Regions from separate parts of the Paenibacillus sp. strain BS8-2 genome, predicted to be linked through region 1. Evidence: predicted binding sites of a transcription regulator. Region 1 holds the regulator's gene; the other holds the start of a gene.
What was found. Region 1 encodes Rex, which represses fermentation and respiration genes when NADH is low (regulators of the CRP and FNR family bind a similar motif). Its sites were predicted from a motif close to TTGTGAAATATTTCACAA; they were not measured.
Positions count from the first base shown of each region.

Region 2: the regulator Rex is predicted to act here: its motif matches at 10,350-10,367, upstream of nadA (quinolinate synthase NadA).

Region 1 is NZ_CM137010.1:4,350,807-4,366,200, reverse strand. Features, by position in the region: gene proB (glutamate 5-kinase) at 1-471, shown strand, start outside; gene ACX1C1_RS18795 (glutamate-5-semialdehyde dehydrogenase) at 498-1,754, shown strand; gene proC (pyrroline-5-carboxylate reductase) at 1,800-2,669, shown strand; gene ACX1C1_RS18785 (2,3-diketo-5-methylthiopentyl-1-phosphate enolase) at 2,666-3,895, shown strand; gene ACX1C1_RS18780 (2-hydroxy-3-keto-5-methylthiopentenyl-1-phosphate phosphatase) at 3,892-4,569, shown strand; gene mtnB (methylthioribulose 1-phosphate dehydratase) at 4,577-5,233, shown strand; gene ACX1C1_RS18770 (DnaD domain protein) at 5,324-6,007, opposite strand; gene ACX1C1_RS18765 (acetate kinase) at 6,131-7,336, opposite strand; gene ACX1C1_RS18760 (3-hydroxyacyl-CoA dehydrogenase family protein) at 7,333-8,208, opposite strand; gene ACX1C1_RS18755 (AAA family ATPase) at 8,309-9,802, opposite strand; gene ACX1C1_RS18750 (hypothetical protein) at 9,802-10,338, opposite strand; gene ACX1C1_RS18745 (hypothetical protein) at 10,502-10,990, opposite strand; gene ACX1C1_RS18740 (amidohydrolase) at 11,023-12,324, opposite strand; gene ACX1C1_RS18735 (redox-sensing transcriptional repressor Rex) at 12,305-12,961, opposite strand; gene dinG (ATP-dependent DNA helicase DinG) at 12,958-15,394, opposite strand, start outside.
Region 2 is NZ_CM137010.1:1,451,101-1,466,494, reverse strand. Features, by position in the region: gene ftsH (ATP-dependent zinc metalloprotease FtsH) at 1-1,866, shown strand, start outside; gene ACX1C1_RS06410 (BMP family lipoprotein) at 2,167-3,213, shown strand; gene ACX1C1_RS06405 (ABC transporter ATP-binding protein) at 3,319-4,875, shown strand; gene ACX1C1_RS06400 (ABC transporter permease) at 4,882-5,964, shown strand; gene ACX1C1_RS06395 (ABC transporter permease) at 5,966-6,919, shown strand; gene ACX1C1_RS06390 (VOC family protein) at 6,953-7,348, shown strand; gene ACX1C1_RS06385 (stalk domain-containing protein) at 7,688-8,419, shown strand; gene ACX1C1_RS06380 (hypothetical protein) at 8,526-9,077, opposite strand; gene ACX1C1_RS06375 (IS4 family transposase) at 9,126-9,797, opposite strand; gene nadA (quinolinate synthase NadA) at 10,454-11,392, shown strand; gene nadB (L-aspartate oxidase) at 11,449-13,062, shown strand; gene nadC (carboxylating nicotinate-nucleotide diphosphorylase) at 13,055-13,939, shown strand; gene ACX1C1_RS06355 (type III pantothenate kinase) at 13,936-14,709, shown strand; gene hslO (Hsp33 family molecular chaperone HslO) at 14,709-15,394, shown strand, end outside.

The DNA.
Region 1 (15,394 bases):
ATGCGCTCCAAAATCGAGGCGGCAAGAATCGCCATGCGCGGCGGTGTCGGGGCTTTTATCGGCAAAGTGACCCATGAAGGTGATCTTACCGCTGCCGTCAACGGCACCGGCAGCGGCACGTATTTTGACACTAAGCTGCACAGCTTGTCTATGAAGAAACAATGGTTGGGCTTCCACTCGATGCCGCAAGGTCGTATTACGGTCGATGAAGGTGCTGTTAACGCTTTGCTTGCTGGGGGCAAGAGCCTGCTGCCTGCAGGGGTCATAGACAGCTCAGGGGATTTCCATCCCGGAGATGTGGTTGAGGTTGTTGACAGGAACGGTATTATCCTTGGTAGAGGCGTGGTAAATTACGCGCCATGGCAGCTGCAGGCTGCTGCAGGACTTGGCAGTGAGGAAGCGTCTCGAAGAGTAGACGTACACCGTATAGAGGTTATCCATCGCGACGAATGGGTGTCGCTACAATCATAGCATGAGCGAGGAGGATGTCAGGCATGATAAGTGAAGTAAGAACAAAGGCTGCGCTTGCGCAAGAAGCGGCGATTGCCGCAGGACGACTGACTACCGAACAGAAAAACGAAGCATTGCTTGCAATTGCGGATGCGCTTGTCGAGCGACAAGAAGAAATCATGACTGCTAATGCTGAGGATCTCCATAATGGACGAGAAAATGGAACGTCCTCATCCCTGCTGGATCGACTCGCATTGAACGCGGAACGAATCGAAGGTATAGCCGAGGGCTTGCGTCAGATCGTATCGCTTCCAGATCCGGTCGGAGAACAACTAGAAGCGATACAAAGACCAAACGGATTATCGATTCAGCAAATTCGTGTTCCGCTTGGCGTAATCGGCATGATTTATGAAGCACGTCCTAATGTAACAGTAGATGCGGCTGGGTTATGTCTCAAAACAGGTAACTGTGTCGTGCTTCGCGGCGGCTCAGCGGCCCTAGAGTCCAATCGTGTCATTGTCCGAATTATGCGGGACGCTTTACGCTCCACCGCCCTGCCGCCTGATGCCGTTCAATTAATCGAGGATTCCGACCGTGCTTCGGTCAACGAAATGCTGAAGCTTAACGGTCTGCTGGATGTCGTGATTCCGCGAGGTGGAGCGGCGCTGATCCGTAACGTCGTCGAGAATGCGACGGTCCCTGTCATCGAAACAGGCGCAGGTATATGCCATGTGTATGTGGATGAGTCCGCATCGCTAGCGATGGCTTCCGATATCGCTTATAACGCTAAAGTTCAACGTCCTTCTGTCTGTAATTCCATCGAGACATTGTTAGTACACGCCTCTTATACGAGACAGCAATTGGAAGAGATCATTGCCCCTATGGTCAAAGCGAATGTCGAATTCAAAGGCTGCGCGCGCACAGTTGCCTTGCTCTCAGGCCATATAGCTATAACAGAAGCGACCACTGAAAACTTTGCGACCGAATACAATGATTATATTTTGAACATTCGAATCGTAGACGATCTGGACGGTGCACTTGATCATATTCGACATTACGGCACCAAACATTCGGAATGTATCATCACAGAAAACGATGCGAACGCCGAACATTTCCTTCAGGCAGTCGACGCAGCTGCCGTCTATCATAATGCTTCAACCCGCTTCACGGACGGATTCGAGTTTGGGTTCGGCGCGGAAATTGGGATCAGTACGCAGAAGCTCCATGCACGCGGACCGATGGGATTGCCTGCTCTGACATCGACGAAGTATCGGATCATTGGCAATGGCCAAGTACGAGATTAATGAAAAAAGGAATTGAAGGAAACGGAATTAAAGGAGGATTCACCGATGACAATCATAACGCAAACAGGCATCGCAGCCATGAAGATTTGTTTTTTTGGAGCAGGCTCGATGGCAGAAGCCATTGCCCGCGGTCTTATTCATCGCGAACTTATATCGCCTGATCGCATTTCTATGTTAAATCGTACCAACTCGGAACGTCTGACGGAGTTAAACGGCAAATATGGCATTACAACGATTCTGCAAGGCGAAACAAACGAACATTATTTGGCCAATGCCGATATTGTTTTCCTAGCCATGAAGCCCAAAGACGCTGCGGTTGCTATAGCGGCGATTGCGCCGCTGCTATCACCTAATCAACTTATCGTCTCTGTCATTGCTGGTCTGTCGATTCGATCGATCGAGCTGCTCTTGGGCGGTAAACAAGCGATCGTCCGTACGATGCCCAATACATCAAGCACCATCGGACTAGGCGCAACGGGAATCAGTTATTCTGAATCTGTAACGGCTCAACAGCGTACCATCGCTGAAACCATGTTCCAATCGATTGGCATTAATGCGGTCGTAGAAGAATCGCTGCAAGAATCCATAACCGGAATTTCCGGCAGCGGTCCCGCTTATGTTTATTATTTTATGGAATCCATGCTGCAAGCAGCAACAGAACTTGGATTACAGCCGGATATGGCGCGTGATCTTGTCGTTCAGACCGTGCTGGGCGCAGCCGAGATGGTACGTCAGACAGGAGAAGAACCGGCAGAACTCAGACGCAAGGTAACTTCGCCTAACGGCACAACACAAGCAGCAATAGAGCTAATGTCGGAACGCGGTATGCGCGAGAGCATAATAGCCGGAGCCAAACGATCCGCGGAGCGTGCAGGCGAGATCGGCTCCGACATCGAAAGGGGCATAACGGGATGAGCATGTGTATTGCAACGTATCGTTCCTTCGACGACAAAGCAGACTTCAACAAAAAAGCAACATCCATCGCTGTTGGTTTGACGGTTGGAAGCTGGACGGAACTGCCCGAAGCTCAAAAAGCAGAAATGGAAAAACATTTGGGCAAAGTACTCTCCGTCGAAGTATTTGAACCTCAAAACGGAGTTTCTGGCGAGCGTTACGCTGATATTCGTATTGCTTATCCCGATATCAACTTTAGTCGCGATATCCCCGCCCTGCTCGTTACGGTGTTCGGTAAATTATCGATGGATGGCAAGATCAAGTTAATGGATCTAGACTTCTCCGAATCGTTCATTTCGGCATTTCCTGGTCCAAAGTTCGGTCTTTCGGGCATTCGCGATTATCTAGGCGTCCATGACCGCCCATTACTGATGAGCATATTCAAATCAGTGGTCGGACATGATCTGAACGGCTTGCGCGATCAATTCTACAAACAAGCCCTTGGCGGTGTTGATTTGATTAAGGATGACGAAATATTGTTTGAGAATCCGTTAACGCCACTGGAGAAGCGTGTAGAGACATGTATGGAAGCCGCTCGCAAGGCATCCGAAGAGACTGGACAGAAGCTGCTTTACGCCGTCAATCTGACAGGACCAACTTCCCAGCTCGCTGCCAATGCTCGCAAGGCAATTGCAGCAGGTGCTAATGCTCTTCTCTTTAACGTTCTTGCTTATGGATACGATGTCCTGCATGAGCTCAGCAGCGATTCCAGCATCAACGTGCCAATAGCTGCACATCCCGCAATGGCAGGCGCGATGTATCCGTCGCCGCATTATGGAATCTCGGCATCGCTGCTTCTAGGCAAGCTGATGCGCCTCGCAGGTGCCGATCTGGCGTTGTTCCCGTCGCCGTATGGCTCTGTGGTGATGCCCAAAGCCGAGAATCTAGCTGTTAAGGATGCGTTGCTCCAGCCGCTTCATGGACTGAAGCAAACATTCCCGGTTCCATCCGCAGGGATCCATCCTGGTCTTGTCCCATTAATCCTTCGCGACTTCGGAACAGACGTCGTCGTGAACGCCGGAGGCGGTATCCATGGTCACGCGATGGGCACAGCTGCTGGTGGACAAGCATTCCGTCAAGCGATCCAAGCAACATTAGCAGGAACTTCACTGCAAGAAGCAAGCACAAAACCTGGCCATGAAGCATTAGCGGCCGCAATTCAAGCATGGGGGATCAGAGAAGCATGACCCAATTATCGACATCTAAGAAACGCATCGTCTTCTGTGACTTTGACGGCACGATAACCGTCAATGACAATATCGTAGCCATAATCAAACATTTTGACCCGCCTGGTTGGGAAGACATCGCGACGCGTACTCTCGCAACGGAAATTTCAATTAAAGAAGGGGTGGGAGCGATGTTCCGCCTCCTCCCTTCGACGCTCAAACAGGAAGTCATCGAATACGGCATTTCCAATGCTCGGATTCGTGAGGGATTCCCTGAGTTCCTAGCCTATTGCAAAGAAAATGATATCGAATTTTATGTCACGAGCGGCGGTATCGATTTCTTCGTCCATCCGATCCTGAAACCCTATGAAATCCCTCTGGATCATATCTATTGCAACAGCAGCGATTTCAGCGGAGAACAAATCGAGATTCTTTGGCCTAATCCGTGTGATGGCCATTGCAATAATCAATGCGGCATGTGCAAAACGACGATTATGCGGCGATTTGGCGGGGATGAATATGAACGTATTATCATTGGCGATAGCGTGACTGACTTCGAAGGCGCTAAGCTTGCAGATGCTGTCTATTCTCGCTCTTACTTAACGGTCAAGTGTAACGAGCTCGGGATTGCCCATACCGAATTCGAGACATTCCACGATATTATCTCCGTCATGAAGGCTGAGCAGAAAGGATAACAACGACATGACCTTTACATCTATACGTACAGAACAGAAACAAAGCGCATTAGCCCAGCTTCGCGAGGTCAAGGAATTGTTCACATCACGCGGCTGGTTCCCCGGAACCAGCGGTAATTTATCTGTTCGCGTAGGCGATTATACGCCGGAGCAATTCCAATTCGCCATCACGGCCAGCGGCAAAGACAAGACCGTGCACACGCCTGAAGATTATCTGTTTGTTGATCAAGACGGCAAAGCATGTGAAGCTACATCACTCAAACCGTCAGCTGAGACCTTGATCCATTGCGAAATTTACCGTCTAACGGGCGCAGGTGCAATCTTCCATGTACACACCGTGTTCAATAGCGTCATTTCCGAATATTTCTGGGATCGCAAATCCGTACCTGTAGATGGCGTGGAATTGATCAAAGGATTTAACATCTGGGACGAGGAAGCACATATCGATATTCCGATCGTTTCGAACTTTGCCCATATCCCGTCTATCGTTCCCGAAATTACAGAACGTTTGACGGATCGGATCCCCGGTATCTTGCTACGCAAACATGGCATTTATGCTTGGGGTGCAAACGCCTTTGAAGCCAAACGCCATCTCGAAGCATTCGAATTTATTTTTGAATATGTTTATCGCTGGGAGCTGCTCAAGAACAGCTCGCGCAACTAATGAGATGATAGAATCATAAATTAACAAATAACCCGAATCCCGCAGAAATTTGTTCTGTAGAGATCCGGGTTATTTTTTTAGTCGTATACATTATTTGTTTCCACCATAGTACCTATCATTGCGTGCTCGCGCCTCATCTGAGTTCGTGATCCGGTTGCGCGCCCATTCGATAAGTATTCGATCGATGTAACGGAGGTTTAGCTTACCTGCGAACACAGCTTCTTTGAGTGCGAATAAAATGATCTCTTCCGTGTAACGATCCTGATCGATCCACCCGCTAATCGTCTCGCATTCGTAAGGGGACAGCAATCGTCCGAATTCCTGCTCGAAGGTTGAGAACAGATCAGTAGACGGCTGCTTTGTGCGCGGCGGCGTGCTTTGCCGCTCTGCTTTCTTAGACGACCTTCTCTCCTCCGCCCCAAGCTCAGATGCTCGCATCAACCAGCCGGTCCAATTATACCGCTCAGCTTGCATCCCGGTATCACCATCGACGTAATCATCAATTGTCAAGAAGCCGTCCTTGATAAGCCGACTGATTCGTTCACTAACGATTCGGGGCGATATTCCCATCCGATCCGCTAGTTGTTCCATCGTAGGGAAGTCCATCAGGTCACCTTGCGCGAACGACATGAGATGCATCAATAATAAGACATCGGTTTCTTTCAATCCCAATCCTGCCGCCGTACGGAACAGTACATGCGGTAGAAAAACCCCGCCTTCCGCCATCGCAGCTGCCCATCCGTGCGCGTAAGCCTTCCACAATTCGTCGCTCATACATTTGTCTCCTTTCATCCTAATATGCTTACGCCTCTACTTAAACGGCTGACGCCGTCCCTGTAGGGACGGCATCAGCTTCCTGCTTATAAACCTTTACAGCCCCAGCCGCTATTCGCCTAGTCAGTGAGTGCCATTCGTTAACGTGTACGTGTCTCTGGCAATCAGCAGCTCTTCATTGGTCGGCACAACGAGCACTTTCACACGCGAGCTCGAGGTGGAAATGTCACGTACCGTCTTATTGCGCGCGTCGTTAAGCGTATCGTCCAGCTCCAGGCCAAGAAACGTAAGGCCATCGCATACAGCTTTGCGAAGGATAGCCGAATTTTCTCCAACGCCTGCTGTGAACAGCAGCACATCGATTCCGTTCATGGCTGCCGCGTACGCGCCGATATATTTTTTGACACGATAGACGTACATATCAAACGCTAATTTGGCGTTAGAATCGCCTTCCGTCATCGCCTCTACAACCTCGCGCATATCACTGCTAAGTCCAGAAATGGCTTGCATGCCGCTGTGTTTATTAAGCATGGAGTTTACTTCGTTAAGCGTTAATTCTTCCTTGTTCATGACATATGGTACAATCGCCGGGTCAATATCTCCGCTGCGAGTGCCCATCATCAGTCCCTCCAGCGGTGTCATCCCCATGCTTGTATCGAGCGACTTGCCATCTTTAATTGCCGCACAGCTCGCTCCATTGCCAATATGGCAAGTGACCATCTTAAGCGATTCGAGTGGTTTGTTTAAGAAACGAGCCGCTGTGTCGCTCACATAAGAATGGGAAGTGCCATGGAAGCCGTATCTACGGATCTTATGTCTGCGGTAAAGCACCTTCGGAATCGGGTACAAGTAGGATGTCTCCGGCATCGTCTGATGAAATGCGGTGTCAAATACGACAACTTGCGGGATATTCGGCATGTTCGCTTCTACTGCAAGAATACCCGTCATATGAGCTGGGTTGTGCAGTGGTGCCAGATCGAACAACCGTTTAATCTCCGCCTTGACTTCCTCTGTGACAATGACCGAATTTTTGAACGCTTCGCCGCCATGAACAATTCGGTGACCGACTGCATCGATCTCGCCGATGGAAACTAATACACCGTGATCCGCATGGACGAGCATATCCAGAATACGTTTGACTGCCGTAACATGATCCAGAATTTCGCTGACATCGCGAACTTCGGGCTTGTTGACCGGCTCATGCGTAACAATGGAGGAATCCATCCCAATGCGCTCAACACGGCCACTCGCGAGCACCGATTCGTCAATCATATTGTACAACTGATATTTCAGCGATGAACTGCCTGCGTTAATGACGAGTACTTTCATGAGATACGGTCTCCGTCCTTGTCATAATGGAAAAACCCGATTCCCGACTTCACGCCTAAGTGTCCACCGCGAACCATTTTTTTGAGTACAATCGACGGACGATACTTTAACTCTCCATACTCACGGAACATACGTTCTAGCGCCGTGAGCACAGAATCCAGGCCGAACCGATCCGCCATTTCGAAGGGACCATGCTGGAATGAATAACCGATACGCATCGCGTTATCGATATCTGCTGCAGATGCGACACCTTCCTCTAACACATGAAGTGCCTCGTTGATAAACAAACAGATTAAGCGGGTCGTAACAAAGCCGGGTGATTCGAACACCATGACGCCTTTTTTCTGAATCACTTCTTCAACAAAAAACTTCGTTTGCGTGAACGTTTCCTCAGACGTCTTGAGTCCACGAACAATCTCCACAAGATCAATTTTAAATACAGGATATATAAAATGAAGGCCGATAACGCGTTCCGGATAAGTTGTCACACTAGCCAGCTCTGTTAAACTAAGCGTTGAAGTATTACTTGCGAGTAAGGTCCGTTCACCGACAGCAGCATCCAGTTTACGGAAAACATCCTTTTTGGCATCAAGGTCCTCCGATATGGTCTCAATGACTAGCTCACAATCTGCTAACACCTCGTATGTATGCACGGACTTCATTCTAGACAGAATTAACTTTTTTTCGGCGCCGGTCAGTGCCCATTTCTCGATCTGCTTATCCAAACTCATCTCTATCATCTGAAGACCGTAATTTAACCGCTCGAGCGACTGCTCCATAAGTAGAACATCCAGGCCTTTGGCAGCTAACATCTCAGCAATGCCTTGTCCCATCGTTCCAATTCCGATAACGCCAACTTTCTTAATCATCAGCTATTATGACTCCTTCTAGGTTGATCATACCCTTCTATTATAACGATTTTTGAGCAAAAGAAGAAGGCAAACCCCGAGTTTGCCTCCAATTTGTAATATTTTATGCCGCATCACAGCTGGCCATCAAGTTTCTGAATGCTTCTCCATTTACACTCTCTTCATCCAAAAGCGTTTGCAGAGCGAAATCAAATACTTCTCTTCGTGATTCCAGCATCGCTTTGGTTTTGGCCATCAATGATTCAAGAATATCATTCGTAACTGCAGACCACTTGTCAGGCGTCATCATCGTGCCGTCGATAATACCGGCGTCGGTAAGCCCGGATTCCACTAATGTTTTGACGATGCTCACCGCTTGATCGAAATCACCTCGTGAGCCCGTACTGCGTTCTCCATAGAACATTTCCTCAGCTGCTGCCCCGCCAAGCGCGATCATAATTTGACCATGCAAGAAACCTGTCGTATAGAGGTATTGATCCTGCTCCGGTTGATGACGCACATAACCGAGTGCTCCCCCTCGCGGCGACAAAGCCACCTGTGACACGCTTCCTGGACGGACCAGCTCAGCCATAATGGCATGACCGAGTTCGTGCAGCGCAACACGTTTTCTCTCTGCCGCTGACGTTTCTTTATCCGTTTTTTCCCCTAACATTACCTTATCAATCGCCATTTGAAGATGGCCCGAGGTCAATGCCTCCGAATTGTCTCTCAGAGCATAGATCGCAGCTTCGTTCATGACCGACTCTAGCTGCGCGCCTGAGAAGCTGTACGTTTGTTCAGCAATACCGTTCAAGTCCACCGTAGCGTCAACAGGCTTGTTGGCTGCATGAATGCGAAGAATATGCAATCTGCCTTTCTTGTCCGGCAAGTCAACGCCGATATGACGATCGAAGCGGCCCGGTCTTAATAATGCGCTATCGAGCATTTCTTTCCTATTGGTAGCCGCAATAATTAGAATTTGCGGTGATTCGTTACCATGAATCCCATCCATTTCCGTCAATAATTGATTCAATGTTTGATCATATTCACGATGTTGACCGCCGTCTCGTTTACCTCCGATAACCTCTATTTCATCGATAAAAATGACAGCGCTTGATTTGCCCTCTTTTTTGGCTTTGGTTCGCGCTTCTTTGAATAGATCACGAATACGTCCCGCTCCTACGCCGACGTACATCTCGACGAATTCACTGCCGGAAGCGGCCAAATAAACTGAATTTGTGTATTGCGCCGCCGCTTTCGCGAGCAGCGTCTTGCCCGTGCCCGGAGGACCAGCAAGCAAAATCCCCTTTAACGGACGAATACCCAGCTTTTCGATCAGCTCTTTTTTTACCAGGAAATCCAGCGCTTCCATCAGTTCTTGTTTCGCTCTTTCTTGTCCTCCGATCTCGTCGAACGTAAAGGAGGACGACTTTACCGCTTTACGTCTTCCGCCATTTGAGATCGTAGTCAGCTTTCCTTTTCCTCTGGAAACAAAAAACAAACCACCGCCTATCGCAGCAAGGATAACGAAAGGCAGCACATTGATCCCAATTGTTTGCAAGAAAACAAGTGCCACAACAGCAACTCCGAGTCCGATTTCAAGGCCGAATTTGCGCATTACCACACCTCCAATTGGTTCGCGATACGCGGCAACACAACAAATTTGGTTGCTCCTGCTTGCTCCGCTCTAATGGTAATATAAACATTATTTTCATCCATTTCTGTAGTTGCCGTGACGCCTTCAACCGTGTTAGCAATCTTATTCATTGCATCTGGAATAGTCGAATATGTTTTTATTTCCATCGCTTCGGCCACTTCGAACATGGCGCTATACCACAGTTGCTCTAGCGTTTCATTCGAATTGCTTTCCAGTGTAATGTTAATCTTCCGGCTGCCAGCAGCTTCGGTTGCCTGCTTCATCGCTTCATTGTATGTTTCCCTCAGGCTGGCATCAGCAGTTAATTGGAGCTTAACGTTCAAATCATCTTGACTGATAGCAGGTTTCGAAGCTGCCTCGATGCCTGGCATAGCTTCAAGCTTATCGGTCAGCGGTGCTGCAACAGCATACTGTTTATAGAGCGCAAATCCTCCGAATAAGAAGACCGCAGCCGTGACAATCGATATAACGAGCGGAATTACTTTTGGTTTTCTCATCGTCGATTTCCTCCTATGCATATATAAAGTTTATTTGTGTATATCAACTTTGCTATACGATAGTATATCATAATTCGCGATACATTTACGGGTGTAAAAACAGGAAAAGGGACCAGCTAGGTCCCTTTTCAAATTATTCAACTTGTTGTTTTCTCGCTAGTTGTTATGCAGGCAACAAATAAGTTTCCAGCAGCTTAGCTTCATCATCGAAGCTATAGAAATCGTAATATTGATATTCGATCCCGTCTGAGCTCGAAGCGTAATACACTTCCCATGCAGGAGCTCCCCTAAACATGCCTGGCTGGATTCGGATCAACTCTGCATTTGGTTTAGTGCTTTTGAACTTCGATTTGAGATTATCATGAGTCATGACATCAGATACGTTCACGCTTTGAGTTGTCTCATCGTCTTTCAGAAACACGTATTTGGACTCTTCATTGCTCGTCCCTAAACCGATCCATACGGTTTCATCCCAAATATGCTTATGAATATCATCCACAACATCAAGTTCCCCACTCGAAATCAGTTGGCTGCGAGCTGCTCCTTCTTCATTCCAGTGTGGTATCTGGACGCCTCTGTAATATAATCCCAACCAAATCGTAAACGTCAAGACAGCGGCCACGATGATCCATAACCACTTGCTCGGCGTCATATAGGATCGCCGCTTTTTCTCAATCGTCCTCATTAGCCGTTAAGCAGCCGTTCGAAGCTGGCCTGCGCCTCTCTACGAATTTTCTCTTCGTCGAGCAATGTACAGACACGATTATGGACAACCTGTGTACCGTTCACCCAAACATGGCGAACATCTCTACCGTTAGCTGCATATACAAGATGTGACACGATGTCCGTTAGCGGATAGAAGTGCGGCTGATCGATATCAATCGCCACCAGATCCGCCTTCATGCCTTCTTTCAACATGCCGATTTGCTGCGATTGCCAGATTGCAGAAGCACCTGAAGAAGTAGCCAACTTAAGCGCTTCATATGCAGGTATTGCAGTTGGATCTCCCGATACGCCTTTGTGCAACAATGCGGCCATCGTCATCTCTTGGAACAAATCGAGATTGTTGTTGCTTGCAGCGCTATCCGTTCCAAGCGCAACTTTGATGCCAGCTTTCAGCATCTCCGGCAACCTTGCCACTCCGCTTGCGAGCTTCAGATTGCTAACAGGATTATGTGCAACAGAAACATCATATTGTGCTAACATCGCAATTTCCTCATCATTAAGATGAACAGCATGTGCTACGAGCGCTGGACGCGAGAAGAAACCAAGTTTGTGCAGATGCTCGACTGGACGCATGCCGTAATCTTGAACGTTTTGCTCCACCTCGCGAAGCGATTCCGACATATGTGTATGCAAAGCGAAAGAATGATCATGAGCAGCTTGCACAAATTTCTCGATAAAAGCTGGCGGACAAGTATAGGGGGCATGCGGCGACAACATCGTAGTAATTCGCCCGTTGCCTCTTCCATTCCATTCGAGCGCGAATGCGACGGCTTCCTCCAGCTTTGCCCGCTGTTCCTCTTCTGAGCAAAGACCGATTGCGCCGCGCATGAGGACACCACGAATGCCCGATTGTTCGGTAATTTTGGCTACTTCGTCCATTCGATCATACATATCAAGGAAAGTGGTTGTCCCCGAACGGAGCATCTCCACAATGGCGAGCGCAGTTCCGGCTCTTGTATCCGCCGCAACATAACGACCCTCCATCGGCCACATTTTCTGCTCTAGCCATACCTGTAAGTTCTGATCATCCGAGTATCCTCTAAGCAATGACATTGCCGCATGACCGTGAGCATTAATAAGTCCCGGCATAAAAGCTAATCCTTTGCCATCCAGCTTCTGGACTTGCTCCGAAAGACCTTCAGGTTCTTGCTCACCGATATATGTAATTTGATCGTCAGTTACAACCATATGCCCTTTTATAACTGAAGCTTCATCGTTCATTGTGACAAATAATCCATTTCTAATCCACAGCTGGCTCATCGCTTTCTTCTCCTTCATGATTCAAATAATAGGCCAAGCTCAACAGCTCTCTCGTAAAGTCGGCGTGATGGATACGAACTTCATCAGGAACACGCAATATAGCCGGCGCGAAATTTAAGATCCCTTCTACTCCAGCAGAAACAAATTGATTGGCAACATTTTGTGCTTCAATACCTGGAACCGTTATAATGCCGATTCGGATCTTCTGCTCCGCGATCGTCGCTACTAATTCGCTCATCGGCTGTACGACCAAATTATTAATATTGGTGCCGATCTTGGATGGATGATCATCGAATACTGCTGTAATTTTCATGTTGTCTTTCGAATACTTGTTGTAATTACATAATGCATGACCAAGGTTGCCTGCTCCGACCAGAGCAACCTTAATCGTTTGATTTACTTTCAGAATTTGGCGAATGATTTCGATTAAGTACACGACATCATAACCAATTCCTTTCCGGCCAAATTCTCCGAAATAAGCAAGATCCTTACGTATTTGTGCGGGGTTCAGATCCAATTTGACGCCAAGTTCCTGTGACGACACCGTTTGAATTTCGCGGCTGTTTAGTTCGTTGAGCACTTGCAGATAGATAGGAAGACGGCGTACGACCGCTTCGGATATTTTCGCATGCTTCACGTTGTTGCCTCCCTTGTTGCCTCAAGTCCTTCTAATGCAATGACCGAATCTTCCTTCTGAAGCCATTCCCTCATTCTTCCGACCATCTGGGATGTAAACATCGTTTCGATCTTAGGGCCCGGCAATGAATACAGGAAATGTTTGCCGTAATACGCATCAATGACTCTGGTATCGTAGATAATGACGATTCCTTTGTCCTGAGAAGTACGCACCAACCGACCAAAACCTTGTTTGAAACGAATGACGGCTTGAGGGATGGATAATTTCATAAACGGATTCTGTTTCTGTCGTTGCAAGAGCTCTGCTTTCGCTTCTTGTAATGGGTGATTCGGCGGTTGGAATGGTAAACGAACGATCGCGAGACAAGTTAGTGCTTCACCTGGAATATCCACGCCTTCCCAGAAACTGCTTGTTCCAAGTAACACGGTCTCTGGTTGCTGCAAGAATCGTCTTGTTAGCTTCGTACGATTACTGCTGTCAATGCCTTGTCCAAGCAAGCCGATTCCGCTGGCCGATAAGCCATCTTTCATGAGCTCGTATACTTGCTTCAGCATCTTATAGGAAGTGAATAATACGAGCATTCGACCTTTGGTCTCGATAGCGGCGTCAACAAGCGAAGTGGCTAGTTTGCTCAAATATGCTCCGTCCACAGAAGCCCCTTTGACAACCGGGAAGTCACGCGGCACCATGACCAACGCCTGCTCTCTATATCGGAACGGAGAAGGAAGTTGCACCGCCTTAAGCCTGCCTGATGATTCGTAGCCTGTTAAGCCAAGTTGTTCTTCTGCATATTGGAACGACTTCTGTACCGTTAGAGTAGCGGAAGTCATAATGATACTGTCCTTAGCGTCAAAAAAGTACTTCTGCAGCTGCTCGCTGACATCCACGGGCGCAGCATACAATTGTATGGAACGATATCGATAGACCGCACTTGCTTCGATCCAGAATACAAAGCTGGTCTGCTCCAGCTTCATGAACATACGCAGCTCATCCTTCACGCGCGTCATATCGCGTATTGCGCCATTTAGATCGGTAAGTACAGCTTGAACAGCGATCTCATCTATACGATCCTTGACATCATTCATAAGCTTCTCGGCTGATTTGATAACCCGAGTCAACTCGACGTGAATGTTATTTTCTACTTGAACCGCTTCCTCCCAGCCGAGGGGCAGATCGGACGGTTGCAATCTTCGAACGCTAGCACCTGTTTCGCCAACTTGGTCTGGACTCTCACCGGTCAAGATATATAACATCTCGAACAGCTTGTCCCAGTGCTCCTTAATGTCTTGGAAAATCGGTATGATCGTATCAATGGTTTCCATCCAGGCTTGAACATGATCATCGCCTTCATCCTGCAGCTTGATACGCAATGAAGGTAATAAGCCAGAGCGATTATCTTTGAACAATCGTCCCACTGTCTGCACGAGCGAAAAATAATTGATGTTCATCCCCAGATGCTTGCCTGCTACTTCCTCTACATGATGTGCTTCATCTATGATGAGATGCGCATAAGTTGGCAACAAACGATTATCCGCTTGTACGTCCGTGAATAATAAAGAATGATTGGTAATCGTAACATCTGCAATATTAGATTCATGTTTCGCCCGATGATAATAACAACGTTTGAACCATGGGCAAGCGCGATTAAGACAAGAATCTGCGTCACTTGATACGGTAGACCAGAAGTCCGCACCGCGACTGCCGAGATTAAGCTCCTCTTGGTCGCCGGTTTCCGTCTCGCTTAACCAAATGACCATCTGCGAGGCTGTCACAGCATCTTCCACAGGAGAAACCATGTCCATCGTATTCACTTTGCCTTCGAATTTACGCATGCAAAGGTAATTGCCCCTGCCTTTGAATATGGAAGCACGGACAGGGAAAGGCAACACGTCAGCAATTAAAGGGAGATCGCGACTCCTAAGCTGCTCTTGCAGATTGATGGTATGTGTACTGACCACGATTTTGCTCTCATTTTTGACTCCGTAATACAGCGCAGGTATTAAGTAACCCAATGACTTCCCAGTGCCCGTGCCTGCTTCAATCATAAGATGCTGGTCCGATGCCAATGCTTGGTACACTTCATGGAACATTTGTGTTTGAGGCTCACGTTCTTCGTAATCCTGAAAGCGCTCTTGAAACTTGGCTCGCACAATATCCAGATAATCTTCGAAGGTCATATCTGCAGGAATCGGATCCGCTTGCATGTCCTGGCGGGCAGGCTTTTCTTCATTCCATTCTCCTGCTTTAAGAGCAAACTGGCGATAATAATCGAATTCGTTGGATTGAAATACAACCGTTTGCTCCATCTTCGTTAAGTTGAGACGAAGGAATTCATGCAAATCCTTCGTAGGATCAATCAACGCAACGAGCCGCTGCAAGGTGAGCAGCGGCAAGGAGCGAAGCTTGTTGACAGCTTCCATGAATATATATGCG
Region 2 (15,394 bases), 2.9 Mb from region 1:
GAGTTGACTGTTAAGTTCGACAATCAGTCCTACTACATTACGGGCAAATATAAAGACACCCCTGAGGGCGTCGAGAGCGAGAACTTCACCAGCAGGGTGGGGAACAGCGCCGAGGCTCAAATTCGGGAGTGGGAAGCGCAGTACGGCTTCCAATTGGTGAATAAGGAGATGGACACCCCGAGCTTCTGGGTGACCTTCTTAACCTCCATTATTCCGTTCATCCTGTTATTCGTCTTGTTCTTCTTCTTGATGAATCAGGCACAGGGCGGCGGCGGCAAGGTTATGAACTTCGGCAAGAGCCGCGCCAAGCTCTACAATGAAGAGAAGAAACGTGTCACGTTCGAAGACGTGGCGGGCGCAGACGAGGAGAAACAGGAGCTGGTGGAGGTCGTTGACTTCCTGAAGGATCCACGTAAGTTCAACCTTGTCGGCGCGCGTATTCCGAAGGGCGTATTGCTTGTAGGTCCTCCGGGTACTGGTAAGACATTGCTTGCCCGCGCAGTAGCAGGCGAAGCAGGGGTACCGTTCTTCAGCATTTCCGGTTCGGACTTCGTTGAGATGTTCGTCGGTGTCGGCGCATCCCGTGTACGGGATTTGTTCGAGAATGCGAAGAAGAACGCACCTTGTATTATCTTTATCGACGAGATCGACGCAGTCGGCCGTCAGCGTGGCGCCGGTCTTGGCGGCGGTCACGACGAGCGCGAGCAGACGCTTAACCAGATGCTGGTTGAGATGGACGGCTTCGGCTCTAACGAAGGCATTATTATTATCGCTGCGACGAACCGTGCGGATATTCTTGACCCCGCGCTCCTCCGTCCAGGCCGCTTTGACCGTCAAATTACGGTTGATCGTCCAGACGTGAAAGGTCGCGAAGCGGTCCTTAAAGTTCATGCGCGCAACAAACCTCTGACTGGCGAAGTGAAGCTGGACGTCATTGCTAAGCGTACAACGGGCTTTAGCGGCGCCGATCTGGAGAACTTGCTTAATGAGGCTGCTCTACTTGCGGCTAGACGCAACAAGAAAGAGATTAACATGGTCGATATCGACGACGCGATTGACCGCGTTATTGTCGGTACGGAGAAGAAGAGCCGTGTCATCAGCGATCGCGAGAAGCGGATTGTCGCTTATCACGAAGCGGGTCACACGATTGCAGGCTTCTTCCTCGAACATGCGGATCAGGTTCATAAGGTTACTATTATTCCGCGTGGACGCGCGGGTGGATACGTCATCATGCTACCTAAGGAAGACCGTATGCTGGTAACGAAACAAGAGTTGCTAGATAAGGTGACAGGCTTGCTCGCAGGCCGCGTTGCCGAGGAGATCTTCATCGGGGAAATCGGCACAGGAGCTTATAGCGACTTTAAGTCGGCTACGGGCATTGTCCGCAGCATGATTATGGAATACGGTATGAGTGATCGTCTCGGACCGATGCAGTTCGGCAGCACACAGGGTCAAGTATTCCTGGGCCGTGACATCGGACACGAGCAGAATTATTCGGACGCGATCGCATACGAGATCGACCAAGAGATGCAGACGATCATCAACAACTGCTACGACCGTGCCAGGAAGCTATTGACCGAGAAGACCGCAGAGATGCACTTGATCGCGAATACGCTTCTGACGGAAGAGACGCTAGAGATGGAGCAGATCAAGTCCCTCATCGAGAAAGGCACGATGCCAAGTGGCGGTCAGGGCGGAACGCCTGCCGCAGAATCGAAAGCAGAGCCGATTATCGACGAGATCGGCGATGTGAAGGTTCGCATCCAGCCTCGTGAAGATGTTGAGACAAAGTCGGAAACTCCGAGTGATGATGCTTCGATTTCATCTCCTTCCGATGATCCGAATGATCCGAACAACAAAGCCTAAAATCCTAAATTGTATAACGTGAAACGTCCGTCTCTCCTTTGTGGAGGGGCGGACGTTTTTTGGTTGCTGGAGTTGGAGGGCTGCACAAGAGCTCATATTCGGCGTTTAGCCAGCTTCATTAAAGCGTTAATGCTTCATTACGTAGATAACATAAAGGTTCTATTGAGTGTCAATGAATCTAACACAATTTTATTGACGTAGTTTTTTTTGTCACTATAATGAAATAATAGTAGCAAGCATAAGCAATACTACATATGAGCTGCTAGTCCAATTACTTATTGATAAGGGGAGAATTCTGGAATGAACAAAAAGAAAACGTTTAGCTTGATGCTTACGCTTGTCCTTGCGCTTACGCTCGTACTGTCCGGCTGTGGTTCTGACAAAAACAACAATAATAACACAGGTGGAGAAAAGGTCGAATCCGACGGAACAGGCAAGGATTTCAAGATCGGTATGGTAACGGACGTTGGCGGCGTTAACGATAAGTCCTTTAACCAAAGTGCGTGGGAAGCTCTTCAACGTGTAACAGCGGAGACAGGCGCACATACAAAGTTCCTTGAATCAGGCGGAGAAGCCGATATGGAGCCGAACCTGAATAACTTCGTACGCGAAGGATACGATCTGACTTGGGGTATTGGTTTCTTGTTCACGGATGCCATTACAAAGGTAGCAACAGAAAATCCTGATGCGAAGCTGGCAGCGATCGATACTGTTGTTGATGCGCCAAACGTTGAGTCTATCACGTTCGCAGAACATGAAGGTTCTTTCTTGGTAGGTGTTGTAGCTGGTTTGATGACGAAGACTGACAAAATCGGTTTTGTCGGCGGTATCGATATTCCGGTTATCAAACGTTTTGAAGCTGGTTTCCTTGCTGGGGTCAAAGCGGTTAAGCCGGACATTAAAGTTAACGTAGTATACACAGGCGCATTCGACAAACCAGACGCAGGTAAGAGTGCAGCTGCTACTATGTACAATAGCGGCATCGACATTATCTTCCACGCATCTGGCGGCACGGGCAATGGCGTGTTCAACGAAGCGGCAGATCGTAAGAAAAACGGTGAAGCGGTATGGGTAATCGGCGTAGATAAAGACCAATCATTGGAGTTCGGCGATGAAGTGACTCTGACTTCGATGATGAAGGGTGTAGACGCGGCTGTACACAAAGTAACAAAGGATCTGATCGCTGGCAACTGGAAAGGCGGCACAGTGCAAGAGCTTGGCCTGAAGGATAACGCCGTAGGTCTTCCGGAGACTTCCACGAAGAACGTTCCAGCAGAAGTGCTTGAGAAGGTAGAAGAATACAAAGGTAAAATTATCAGCGGCGAAATTGCAGTACCAACGGAATAACAACAAGACACGATGGATTTGAATATGCAGCAACAAGACCGGCGGGAGCCGGTCTTGTGCAGTTATAGGAATGTAAGCAAGCATATCTCCCGGGAGTGATAAGGAATGAGTCAGAGCGGGGCAGTTGTACAACTGAAAGGCATTACGAAACGGTTTCCAGGTCTGGTGGCCAACGATTCCATCAACTTTGAGCTGAAAAAAGGTGAAATTCATGCCTTGCTCGGAGAAAATGGGGCAGGCAAGTCGACATTGATGAACATTCTGTTTGGTTTGTATCAACCGGATGAAGGCGAGATTTGGATCAATGGCGAGCGAACAGTTATCGACGGAGCTTCCAAAGCGATTGAGCTTGGTATTGGCATGGTGCATCAGCATTTTAAGCTGGTACAACCGTTTACGGTAGCGGAGAACATCGTATTGGGAGATGAGCCGCGAAAAGGGATGACGATTGATTACAAGCTAGCTAACAAAAAAGTTAAAGATATTTCTGAACGTTATAAGTTGAAAGTAGATCCGCAAGTACGGATTCAAAATATTACGGTCGGCATGCAACAACGAGTCGAAATTCTGAAAACGTTGTATCGCGGTGCCGAGATCGTCATCTTCGACGAGCCGACAGCCGTGCTCACTGTTCAGGAGATTGAAGAACTCATCGAGATTATTCGCAATCTTGCGGCTGAAGGAAAGTCCATCATTATTATTACGCATAAGCTGAAGGAAGTTATGGCGCTTGCCAATATGGTTACCGTTATTCGCAGAGGCAAAGTGATCCGCACCTTGCCTACCAGCGAGACGAATGAACGACAGCTGGCTGAATTGATGGTGGGACGGGATGTTACGTTCGAAGTTGAGAAGTCTAGGGCTGTACCGGGCAATGTTGTCTTGGATGTACGTAATCTGCATATGAAAGGCGAACATGGCAAGCCGGCACTTGACGGAACGACATTCCAGGTACGCGCTGGCGAGATTCTTGGCATAGCGGGCGTCGACGGCAATGGCCAGAGCGAGCTTATCTATGCCATAACAGGTATGCGCAAGCTGCAAGGCGGCAACGTCTTGCTTAATAATCAGGATCTGACGAACCGTTCGCCGCGCGAAATCTCCTCTGCAGGAGTTGGTCATATTCCGGAGGATCGCCATAAACATGGTCTTGTACTCGATTTCTCCGTCAGCGAGAACATGATTCTCGGCACGTATTACAAGCCAGAGTATGGCCGTTACGGCTTTGTTGATTTTAATGCCATGGACAACCTTGCAACTGAATTGGTTAAGGAGTACGACGTGCGCCTGTCGGGCATTCATACGGATGCAAGAGCGCTCTCTGGCGGCAATCAGCAGAAGGCGATCATTGGACGAGAGCTCTATAACAATCCTGATCTGCTTATCGCTGTACAGCCAACTCGTGGTCTTGATATCGGTGCCATCGAGTTCGTACATAAGCGGCTGGTAGAAGCACGCAACCAGGGCAAGGCGATCCTGCTCATTTCATTCGAGCTGGACGAGCTTTATGCGCTCTCAGACCGCATCGCGGTTATGTATGAAGGGAAGCTGGTCGGTGAAGTGGACTCAGAAGTACGTGATGACGAGCAATTAGGTCTGTTGATGGCGGGCAATAGCGCAGGCTCAGCACAAGCAAACGTATCGACGATAGGAGGGAACTAGACCAATATGGACACAGTCAAAAAGATATTCAACAAATCGTCGATGCTGGTCCCGTTGGTCTCCATCCTATTTGGTCTGATCATTGGTGCCATCGCGATGCTTGCAGGCGGCTACAATCCTATCGTCGCCTACTCCTCGCTTTTAGAGCGATTGTTCGGGAGCTCCTACCATATGGGAGAGACGATACGCGCTATAACGCCGCTGATCTTCACGGGGATCGCGGTTGCCTTTGCCTTCCGTACCGGCTTGTTCAATATCGGGGTCGAAGGACAATTTGTTATGGGGATGACAGGAGCGACATTGATTGGCGTTCTTGTGGAGCTGCCTTGGTATATTCACGGTCCCCTGGCGATACTGACGGGAGCTTTGTTCGGCGGGATATGGGCAGGTATTGTCGGGTTCCTTAAAGCGACCCGAGGGGTAAATGAGGTTATTTCATCCATCATGCTGAACTGGACCGCATTGTATTTGGCCAATTACATTGTGTCGAACTACTTGCTGGAGCAGGGACAACAGAAGTCGCGTCCAATTCATGATTCGGCATTGATGCATATTGACTGGCTAATTGAGCTGATGGACAAAGCGCGGATGCACTGGGGCACGCTGTTCGCCTTGATTGGCATCGTTGTCTTTTATCTATTGCTGTGGCGTACGAAGCAAGGTTACGAGCTGCGTGCCGTCGGTCATAATCCAGATGCGGCGCTGTATGCGGGTATGAACGTCAATCGCACAATCATTAAGTCGATGATGATTAGCGGTGTGTTTGCAGGACTTGGCGGCGTCTTCGAGGTGCTGGGCGTCTTCGGCAATCAGACCATTATGGCCGCATCTCCGGGTTACGGCTTCGACGGGATCGCGGTTGCTCTTCTTGGCGGTAATACGCCGATCGGTGTATTGCTGGCATCCGTATTGTTCGGCGGCCTCACCTACGGTTCCTCCGGTATGAGCTTTGGTGCGGATGTACCTTCGGAGATTGTTCGTATCGTAATCGGATCGGTTATTTTCTTCGTGGCTGCTCACGGCATCGTGAAGTTCGTTCTAAAACCGTTTATGAGTCGACGGGCAGACAAGCGGAAGGAGGCGGCGTAACATGGAAGTATTGGGTCAGCTTATCAATACGACGCTGGTGTTCTCCACCGCACTTATCTTCGCGGCTTTAGGCGGCATGTTCTCCGAACGATCAGGCGTGGTCAATATCGGTCTTGAAGGCTTGATGGTCTCCGGCGCGTTCGCCGCTGCCGTGGCCGCACACTCTGCTTCAGAAGCCGGTCTCGGGGGCGTCTCCCCTTGGCTTGGACTTATTGCGGCGATTGTATACGGCGTGTTGTTCTCACTGCTGCATGCGGTGGCAACAATAACGTTCAAGTCTGATCAGACGGTCGTTGGTGTCGTCATCAACATCTTGGCGCTTGGTGTCGCGATTTATTTCACTCGCAGCCTGTATGACGGTTCCGCTCAAACGCCGCAAATATCGGATGTGTTCACCAAAGTATCGATTCCTTACCTGTCTGACATCCCGGTTATCGGTGAGGCGTTGTTCCACGCATATCCGACGACTTACATCGTTATGATATTGGTGATCGTCAGCTTCTTCGTATTATTCAAGACGCCGTTTGGTCTGCGTCTTCGCGCGGTGGGCGAGCACCCAAGCTCGGCGGATACGGTGGGCATCAGCGTGGCTAAATACCGTTACATCGGCGTTATGCTGAGCGGTGCATTGGCAGGTCTCGGCGGCGCAACCATTACGCTTACGACGACAAGCAGCTTTGCGCACAACACGATCTCCGGCCAAGGCTTTATCGCGCTTGCAGCGCTTATCTTCGGCAAGTGGAATCCGCTTGGTCTGGCTGGCGCAGCATTGTTCTTCGGCTTCGCGCAGGCCATTCGCAACTTTGCGCAGCTATTCGATTGGTCGAAGGACATCCCGACAGAAGTATTCTACATGCTTCCGTATGTGCTTACGCTAATCGTGCTCGCAGCGGCGGTGGGACGCTCCAGTGCCCCGTCGGCGCTTGGGCAGCCGTATGATCCAGCAAGGCGATAAGACATAACAATCATTCCATTAGGAGGAGTAACCATGCAGAAAATCAACACCTTTTTGATGTTCGACGGTCAGGCTGAAGAAGCGATGAACTTCTATGTATCCTTGTTCGAGGATTCCGAAGTCGTAAGCATCGCCAAGTATGGTCCCGAAGGTCCCGGCAAGGAAGGTTCTGTTATCCACGCCTCGTTTACACTTAAGGGACAAACCTATATGTGTATTGACAGCAACATAAAACATGATTTTACCTTCACGCCGGCGATTTCTCTCTACGTTCATTGCGACTCGGAAGAAGAGATCGAGACGTTATATGGCAAGATAGGTGAGGGCGGCGGACCGTTAATGCCGCTTGGCGAGTATGGCTTCAGCAAAAAATTCGCTTGGGTAGCCGATCGCTTTGGCGTGACTTGGCAGCTGAATTTAGCGTTCTAACGGAAAGGGATGGGGGCCTGCCAATGTGGCGGGCTCCTTTTTTAATGATTTTTTTGGCTCGGTGCTTTGCAACTCGGTACGGGAAGTTTCTCGACGAGAACAAGATATCGCAGGATTCAATTAGTAAGGAAACTGGGCTCAACAGGAATAGCGTGGCGAAAGCTGCGAACGAACCGAAGCCAAAAATGCGCGGAATCAAGAAGAAGGCTCTCGCCGATGCAGCTAGGAAAGCCAGCGGGAAGAATGTGGAAGAAGGTGATTTTTGGTGAAACCATAGGCAGAATTAGGAGTATGTAGTAGAATGTTAGGAGAATTTACCCATTTGAGGAGGAACTATACTTGAAGAAGAAATTACTTATCTCATTGACCGTGGGAGCTCTCATGCTCACGTCTGCCGCAGCTGGCGCATACAGCGCTACCAACTTGCAAGCGATCAAGGCCGATCTTAACATGGGGTTGCTTTTTAAAGTTGATGGTGAAGCATGGGTACCGAAAGATGCCAGCGGCAAAAACGTCTACCCTATCTCGTACAACGGTACTACATACCTTCCGATCCGAACAGCCGGCGAAGCGCTCGGCGTTGATGTCGGATGGGATGGCGCGAACAATACTGTTTGGCTCGGAAACGGAGCTGCCGCGGCTGAGGGGCGCAAAGCGAGTGCGCACAACGTAGACGTAACAATGGATAACGGGCCAGTCAGCCTCCATATTTCGAAAGTGTCATTTGACCCCGCATTTAAGGAATGGGATTGGTCTGAGCCGACAGCCGCAATCATCCTAGATGTGTCGGTGGAAAACACTTCTGCGGATAACATTGAATGGTATCTGGATCAATCTCCTCTTGTCCTCAACACAAAGGAACAAATTGAAGATACGTTATATGCCGGTAATAATGATATTTCATCCGAGTTCAAAGGAAATGTAATCAAAAAAGGAAAGCTTGTATACCCAGTGAAAGATAGCAAATTCGAGGATGTTTCCAGTATGCGTTTGGTCACGATGTATGTATTAAAAGATGGTACACTTGATCATGTCGCAGACGATAAAGAAGTTGTCATTGACCTGAAATAGTCAACATCGCCTCATACCGCCCCCGGGCGGTTTTTTCTTTTGCAAAAAACTGTTTTGTTCGTTTTCCGTTCACCTATACAATATTGTATAGGTTTGGTATACTAACTCAACTTTCGCAGCATGAAATTGGCAAGTAGGCCTTAATGTACTTAGGCAAACTCGCTATCCAGTATTGGAGTTGACTTTGGATCAATTTAGAGATTTTCTTTCCTGCTTTTGTGGCGATCTCGTTGATGAGTTCTACAAGTTGCTGCAAAGCAACTGCCCAGTCTATTATGCTTACTTCGTCGCATAGCTGGTAGAATAAGCCGCCGAGCGTCCGTTGATCTGTACTTTGGCGGTGCTGCCACGCCAGAAGGATATAACGAGAAAATACAATTGTCGTATGACTGACTAGGGAATCGTAAGAACGACCTTGAAACTCCTTTTGTAAACGAAGAAGAAGCGACTTGGTGCATTTAAAGAAAACTTCAATGTCCCAGCGTATTTTGTAGATACGAATGACTTCTTGTGGAGTCAACGTTAGGTCTGTCGAGAGAATAGCCAACCAACCATTCATTCTTCTTTGATCGGTGACGAATAAACACGACCATGACAGGGATTCCTGGAACGAGATTCGTTCGGATAGAGCGTAGAACCGCTCTGTTTGTTCCTTCAACCTTGGGCGCCACAGCGTATAATTCCTTTAGGGACAGGCGAGTTCCGTTCACAAGATATCGTTTATTATCATTTTTGACCATGCCAATGACATGCAGTCCGCGATTAAGAATTTCTTGAATAAGCGGTGCTGAGTAAACCAGCTGTCCATTAATGTATAAGAAGCAGAAGCACCTGCGGCAATTGCACGATCAATCATAGCAACAATGACTTGTGGTCCCGTCTGCAATGCTTCTTGTCGGCGCTTATAGCCGGATGTACGCTTGTCTATCCCTTCAGAGATGCCTACAATTCCGGACTTAATCGAGCTAAGTAAACTGAAATCCATCGGGAGAAAGGTATGTCCATCCGACCAACCCATCGTCATCATACGGAATCCCTTGTAGTATGAACCTGTTGCATGATCTTTAAATCTAGCAAGTAGTTCAACAGCTTTACTGCGGTTACGTTCAAACATGGAGTCGTCAAAGATAAAGACCTTCGTACGATCTTCTGAAGTCAGAGACTCTACCTTTTCAATGGATTCGAGGCTTAGCGAAGTCAGAAATTTGCGCCATGCAAATCCTGGGTGATTCAAGAATCGATAAATCGTATCCTTGCCTGGAAATGCTTCACCTTTGTTACTCTCGAGTAAGCGAAACCAATTCTTTTGATGAAACAGAAGAGTGAATATAACACGAAATATGTAGGCGCAACTAAATCCAAACGCCCAAGCAACCATGCCATCGAGCGAAAGTTAGGTAGATGAGCCCCAAGCCGTCATATCGTCGAGGGAAGTTGCTCCCATCCACGTGTCATTTCCGTTTACCTTGCCATCCATCATGAGATTGATGTAGTTTGTACAGTAATATTGTTCGGTTTGGAGCCAATAAGGAACGATTGATGTATTTGATGCAGGAAATATAAGTCCAGGAAGGGTAAGTAATGGGGTACCGCGCAAAAATGATGTACGAATTGCAGGAATACTCTCATCAGCGAGGATTGGAGACTATAATGATGTATGGAATGCAGGATGGTTTGTCGGGAGGGCTCAATTTCATACGCTGAAACCCAGAAATCCGAAGCATTATAAGTCTATGATCAAATAAACGCTGTATGAGCTCAAAAAATGGGCCGCCAGAGCGCTTAATCACTGTAATCCTCCATTGACAGACCCTGCTGTCAAGTGTAAATTAAATCTTAATTAAACTACTCTACACTCAGGGATTATCGAGAAACGTATCAATGATAAATCAACCTTTGGGTAAAGCTAAAGGTATTGGAGTCAGATGGTTTGTGCATCAATTCACAAAGTTAGAATTTACGGGTCTCCTTCGTCAAGCAACAACTGGGCAGGCATCGCGGAATTCTGAATGATATAAGAGGAGATGATCTATCGTGGAAGCACTGGCATTGGAACGCAAGGCGGAACAAAACCGCGAGCTGCGCGAACGACTTATACAATTGAAGAAGGAACGTAATGCCATCATTCTTGCTCATTATTATCAACGTGACGAAATTCAGGAGGTAGCCGACTTCCGTGGGGATTCGTTCTTATTGGCTCAGAAGGCAGCGCAGACGGATGCGGACGTGATCGTATTCTGCGGTGTGCACTTTATGGGCGAAAGCGCCAAAATTCTGGCACCGAACAAGACGGTTATCATTCCCGACGAACGCGCTGGCTGTCCGATGGCGGATATGGTGAACGTTGACGGCTTGCGCAGATTGAAGGCGCAGCATCCAGGCGCGACGGTTGTAACGTATATCAACTCCTCGGCTGAGATTAAGGCGGAGACGGATATTTGTTGTACGTCGGCTAATGCGGTCAAGGTTGTTAACTCGGTTGAAGGTGATGAAGTGATCTGGGTGCCAGACAAAAACCTCGGACACTATGTACAACAGAACACCGACAAAAAGATGATCATCTGGGAAGGCTACTGCAATACGCACGATATGCTTACTGTCAAAGATGTGGAAGAGATGAAGGCCAAATATCCGAACGCGCAATTCGTTGTGCATCCGGAATGCCGTCCTGAGGTTGTTGAGCTTGGCGACTTCGTTGGCAGTACGACTGCTATTATCAAATATTGCAAAGAATCCGACTGCCAAGAGTTTATCGTCGGTACAGAGGATGGAACAGGCTACCAGCTTCGTCTGGATAGCCCGAACAAGACGTTCCATTTTGCATCCAAATATCTCGTATGCCCCAACATGAAGGTCAACAATTTGAAGAAGCTCGTCAAATGTCTTGAGACGATGCAGCCACAAATTTATGTGCCGCCGCATGTTGCTGATCAAGCCCGCAAGTCGCTCGAGCGGATGCTGGCAGTGAAATAAGCAGCTTTTCCTTACGAATGCAGTTCCCATCATGCAGTTAGCCAGGAGGCGCGCTAATGATTCCTAGATACCTCGTCGACTTTGAGCTGGATAAGCTGCCGGTCGTAGAGAAAGATGTTATTGTCATCGGGGCCGGCATTGCCGGTCTTTTTACCGCTATACGAGCAAGTGAGAAGCACTCGGTGCTGATGATAACCAAGAAGTCGCTTCTTGACAGCAATACGCGTTACGCGCAAGGCGGCATCGCTGCCGTCATTTCGGAGGATGATTCGCCTGCCTACCATCGTCAAGATACGTTGATCGCAGGGGCTGGTCTTTGCGATGATGAATCCGTTGATGTGCTTGTGCATGAAGGACCCAAAGGCGTGCGCAGCTTGATTCGAATGGGCACTCAGTTTGATCTCGAGAACGGTGAGTTCGCGTTGACCAAGGAAGGTGCGCATAGTCAGCGTCGTATTCTTCATGCTAACGGCGATGCGACGGGGTATGAGATCGTGCGTGCGCTGTCGGAGACGGTGACTTCCAATTCTGGCGTCGAGGTGTGGGATGACCACTTTGTTATCGATCTGGTGACGGAGGAGGGTGTCTGCTGTGGCGCAATCGTGCAGAAACCAAGCGGAGAGCGACTCTTCGTGCGGGGCAAAGCGACGATTCTGTGCTCCGGTGGATCAGGTCAGCTGTATCGTTACACGACGAACCCGGAGGTTGCTACAGGCGATGGAGTGGCTATGGCGTACCGTGCGGGCGCTTACATAAGGGATCCAGAATTCATTCAATTTCATCCTACATCATTATGTTACCCTGGCGCGCCGAGATTCTTGATCTCCGAAGCGGTACGCGGCGAAGGCGCTGTATTGCGCAATATTAAAGGCGAGCGATTCATGGAGAAGTACCATGAGCAGCTTGAGCTGGCGCCTCGCGATGTCGTAGCAAGGGCGATCGTCAGCGAGATGGAGGAAACGAGATCAACCTTCGTTTATATTGATATTACGCATGAATCAGCGGAGATGGTGAAACACCGTTTCCCTACGATATACGAAACTTGTCTGAAGTACGGCCTCGACCTGACCTCCGACTGGATTCCCGTTGCGCCTGCCATGCATTATATGATGGGTGGAGTGAAGACGGATCTAAACGGCGAAACTAACATTAAACGTTTGTTCGCTTGCGGCGAAGTATCGTCGACGGGGGTTCACGGCGCTAATCGACTTGCCAGCAACTCGCTCTCTGAGGCGATCGTCTTCGGTCGACGCATTATTAAGCGGATTGAGGAGCTTTCTCCTCTAACCACCCAGCCTAAAGTCGTAAGTAAGGTTGAGCGAAGCTCCGTCTATATGCAGTCCGTGGTTGAGCGCAGGCTGAAGCTTCAGAAGGTTATGGTTCGATATGCGGGTCTGCGCCGCAACGAGAATGGCCTGCGAAAGGGACTTGAAGAGTTAAAGCGGCAGCTTCCGATCTTCCAAGCGACGCTTACAGAGCGTGAGCAGTACGAATTCGCGAATTTGCTGACTTGTGCAATGCTGACAACAGAAGCTGCGCTGCAGCGTGAGGAGAGCCGCGGAGCGCACTACCGCGAGGACTTCCCGGTGAAGGACGATCTCGTATGGCGCAAGCATACAATTCTACATCATACTCAAGGTATAACTGAGGAGCGGATTGAACATGTTTGAATGGACGACGGGCGGTTATGATGAGGCGCTTCGAAGCCAGATCAGAAGCTGGCTGGCCGAGGATATCGGGAGCGGCGATATTACGACGGAAACAACGATTCCGTCCCATTCGCTGTCCAAGGCAGTAATTCACGTCAAAGAGAGCGGTATCATCGCTGGGATTCCGGTGGCGAAGCTCGTGTTCGAGGTTGTTGATCCTTCACTCGTGTTCACAGCTTTGGTTCAGGATGGCGATCACGTGGCCAAGGGCACGGTTATTATAGAAGTTGAGGGCAAGACACATAGCTTGCTTACTGGCGAACGTCTTGCGCTCAATCTGATGCAGCGTCTGTCCGGCATCGCGACCAAAACAAACGTATTCGTTCAGAAGCTGCAAGGACTACCGGTGCGCCTGGTCGATACTCGTAAGACAACGCCTGGACATCGACTGCTGGAGAAATATGCGGTCAGGGTCGGCGGCGGATCGAATCATCGGTTCGGGTTATATGATGCTGTGATGATTAAAGATAACCATATCAAAGGCGCAGGCAGCATTACGGCCGCTGTCGAGGCATCCAGAAGCCGCATTCCGCATACGATGAAGATCGAGGTGGAGACGGAGTCCATCGCGCAGGTGGAAGAAGCATTGGCTTGCGGTGCCGATATTATTATGCTGGACAATATGGATACGGATCGCATGACGGAAGCGGTCAAGCTCATCAAGAGCCGTGCGCCTCATGTGATCGTGGAAGCATCCGGAGGCGTTAACCTCGATACCATTCATGGTATCGCGGCTTGCGGCGTAGATGTCATCTCGGTAGGTGGACTGACGTACTCGTTCAATGCGCTGGACATCAGTCTGGATCTCGGTGAGAAGAAGGGCGGTAGGGCGCAGTGATTCTGGTTATCGACGTTGGCAACACAAACATCGTAATTGGCGTCTATAAGGGTAAGGAGCTTCTGTACCACTGGCGTCTAAGCACCAACCGTTCTGCGACGGTAGATGAATACGGCATTAACATACATAATCTGTTCAGCTTCGCAGGGATCAAGACGGAGCAGCTCGAGGGCGTTATAATTTCCTCGGTTGTGCCGCCGCTCATGCGAACACTGGAGCAGCTATGTCTCAAATACGTTCGCAAAGCGCCGATTATCGTCGGACCGGGCGTCAAGACGGGGCTCAATATTCGGTATGAGAATCCGCGCGAGGTTGGGGCGGATCGGATCGTCAACTCCGTGGCGGGCATTGAGAAGTACGGCACGCCGCTTATCGTAGTGGATTTCGGCACTGCGACGACGTTCGATTATATCGACGAGGGCGGCAATTACTTGGGCGGTGCGATTGTGCCTGGTATTGGGATCTCGACAGAAGCGCTATACCAGCGGGCGGCGAAATTACCGCGCATCGAGCTTGCCAAGCCTAAGAGCGTGATCGGCCGCAATCCGGTAACGTCGATGCAGGCGGGCATCATCTTCGGTTATGCTGGTCAGGTTGACGGTATAGTGGGCAGAATTAGATCCGAATTCGGCGTGCAACCTAGAGTAGTCGCTACCGGGGGGCTGGCGGAGCTTATCGCTGCCGAATCGGATACTATAGAAGAAGTGGATCCTCTACTGACGCTGGAAGGACTTCGCATTATTTACGAACGGAATCAGGAGGGGCAATAATGGAACAAGAGCAAGAACGATTAAACGATATCTTAATCCGGGGAACGGCATGGGGCGGCAAAATCCGCGTGTTCGCTTGCCGTACGACGAATCTCGTAGAAGAACTCCGTCGCCGGCATGACACCTTCCCTACGGCTACTGCGGCGTTAGGTCGCACATTGTCGGTTGGGGCGATGATGGGCGCGATGCTCAAGGGCAAGGAGAAGCTTACCATTCAGGTGAAAGGCGATGGCCCGATCGGACAGATCGTTGTGGACGCCAATGCGAATGGCGAGGTGCGCGGTTATGTCGAGCATCCCCAAGCTCACCACGGAAGTAACGAACGGGGCAAGCTGGACGTGGCGGGAGCGGTTGGAACGAGCGGCTACGTTCATATTACCAAGGATCTTGGGCTGAAAGAGCCTTATCGCGGAAGCGTGCCCATCATCTCTGGAGAATTGGCTGAGGATTTCACGTACTACTTTGCCGTATCGGAGCAGACGCCTTCTGCCGTCGGCGTCGGCGTATTGGTGGAGAGCGACAACTCCGCTATCCATGCAGGCGGCTACATTGTACAGCTGCTGCCGGGATTGACGGACGCGGAGATTACGCGATTGGAGCAAGCAATTGGGGTGATGCCGCCCGTTACGACGCTGCTAGCGCAAGGAGAGACGCCGGAAGGATTGCTTAGACATGTTGTAGGCGA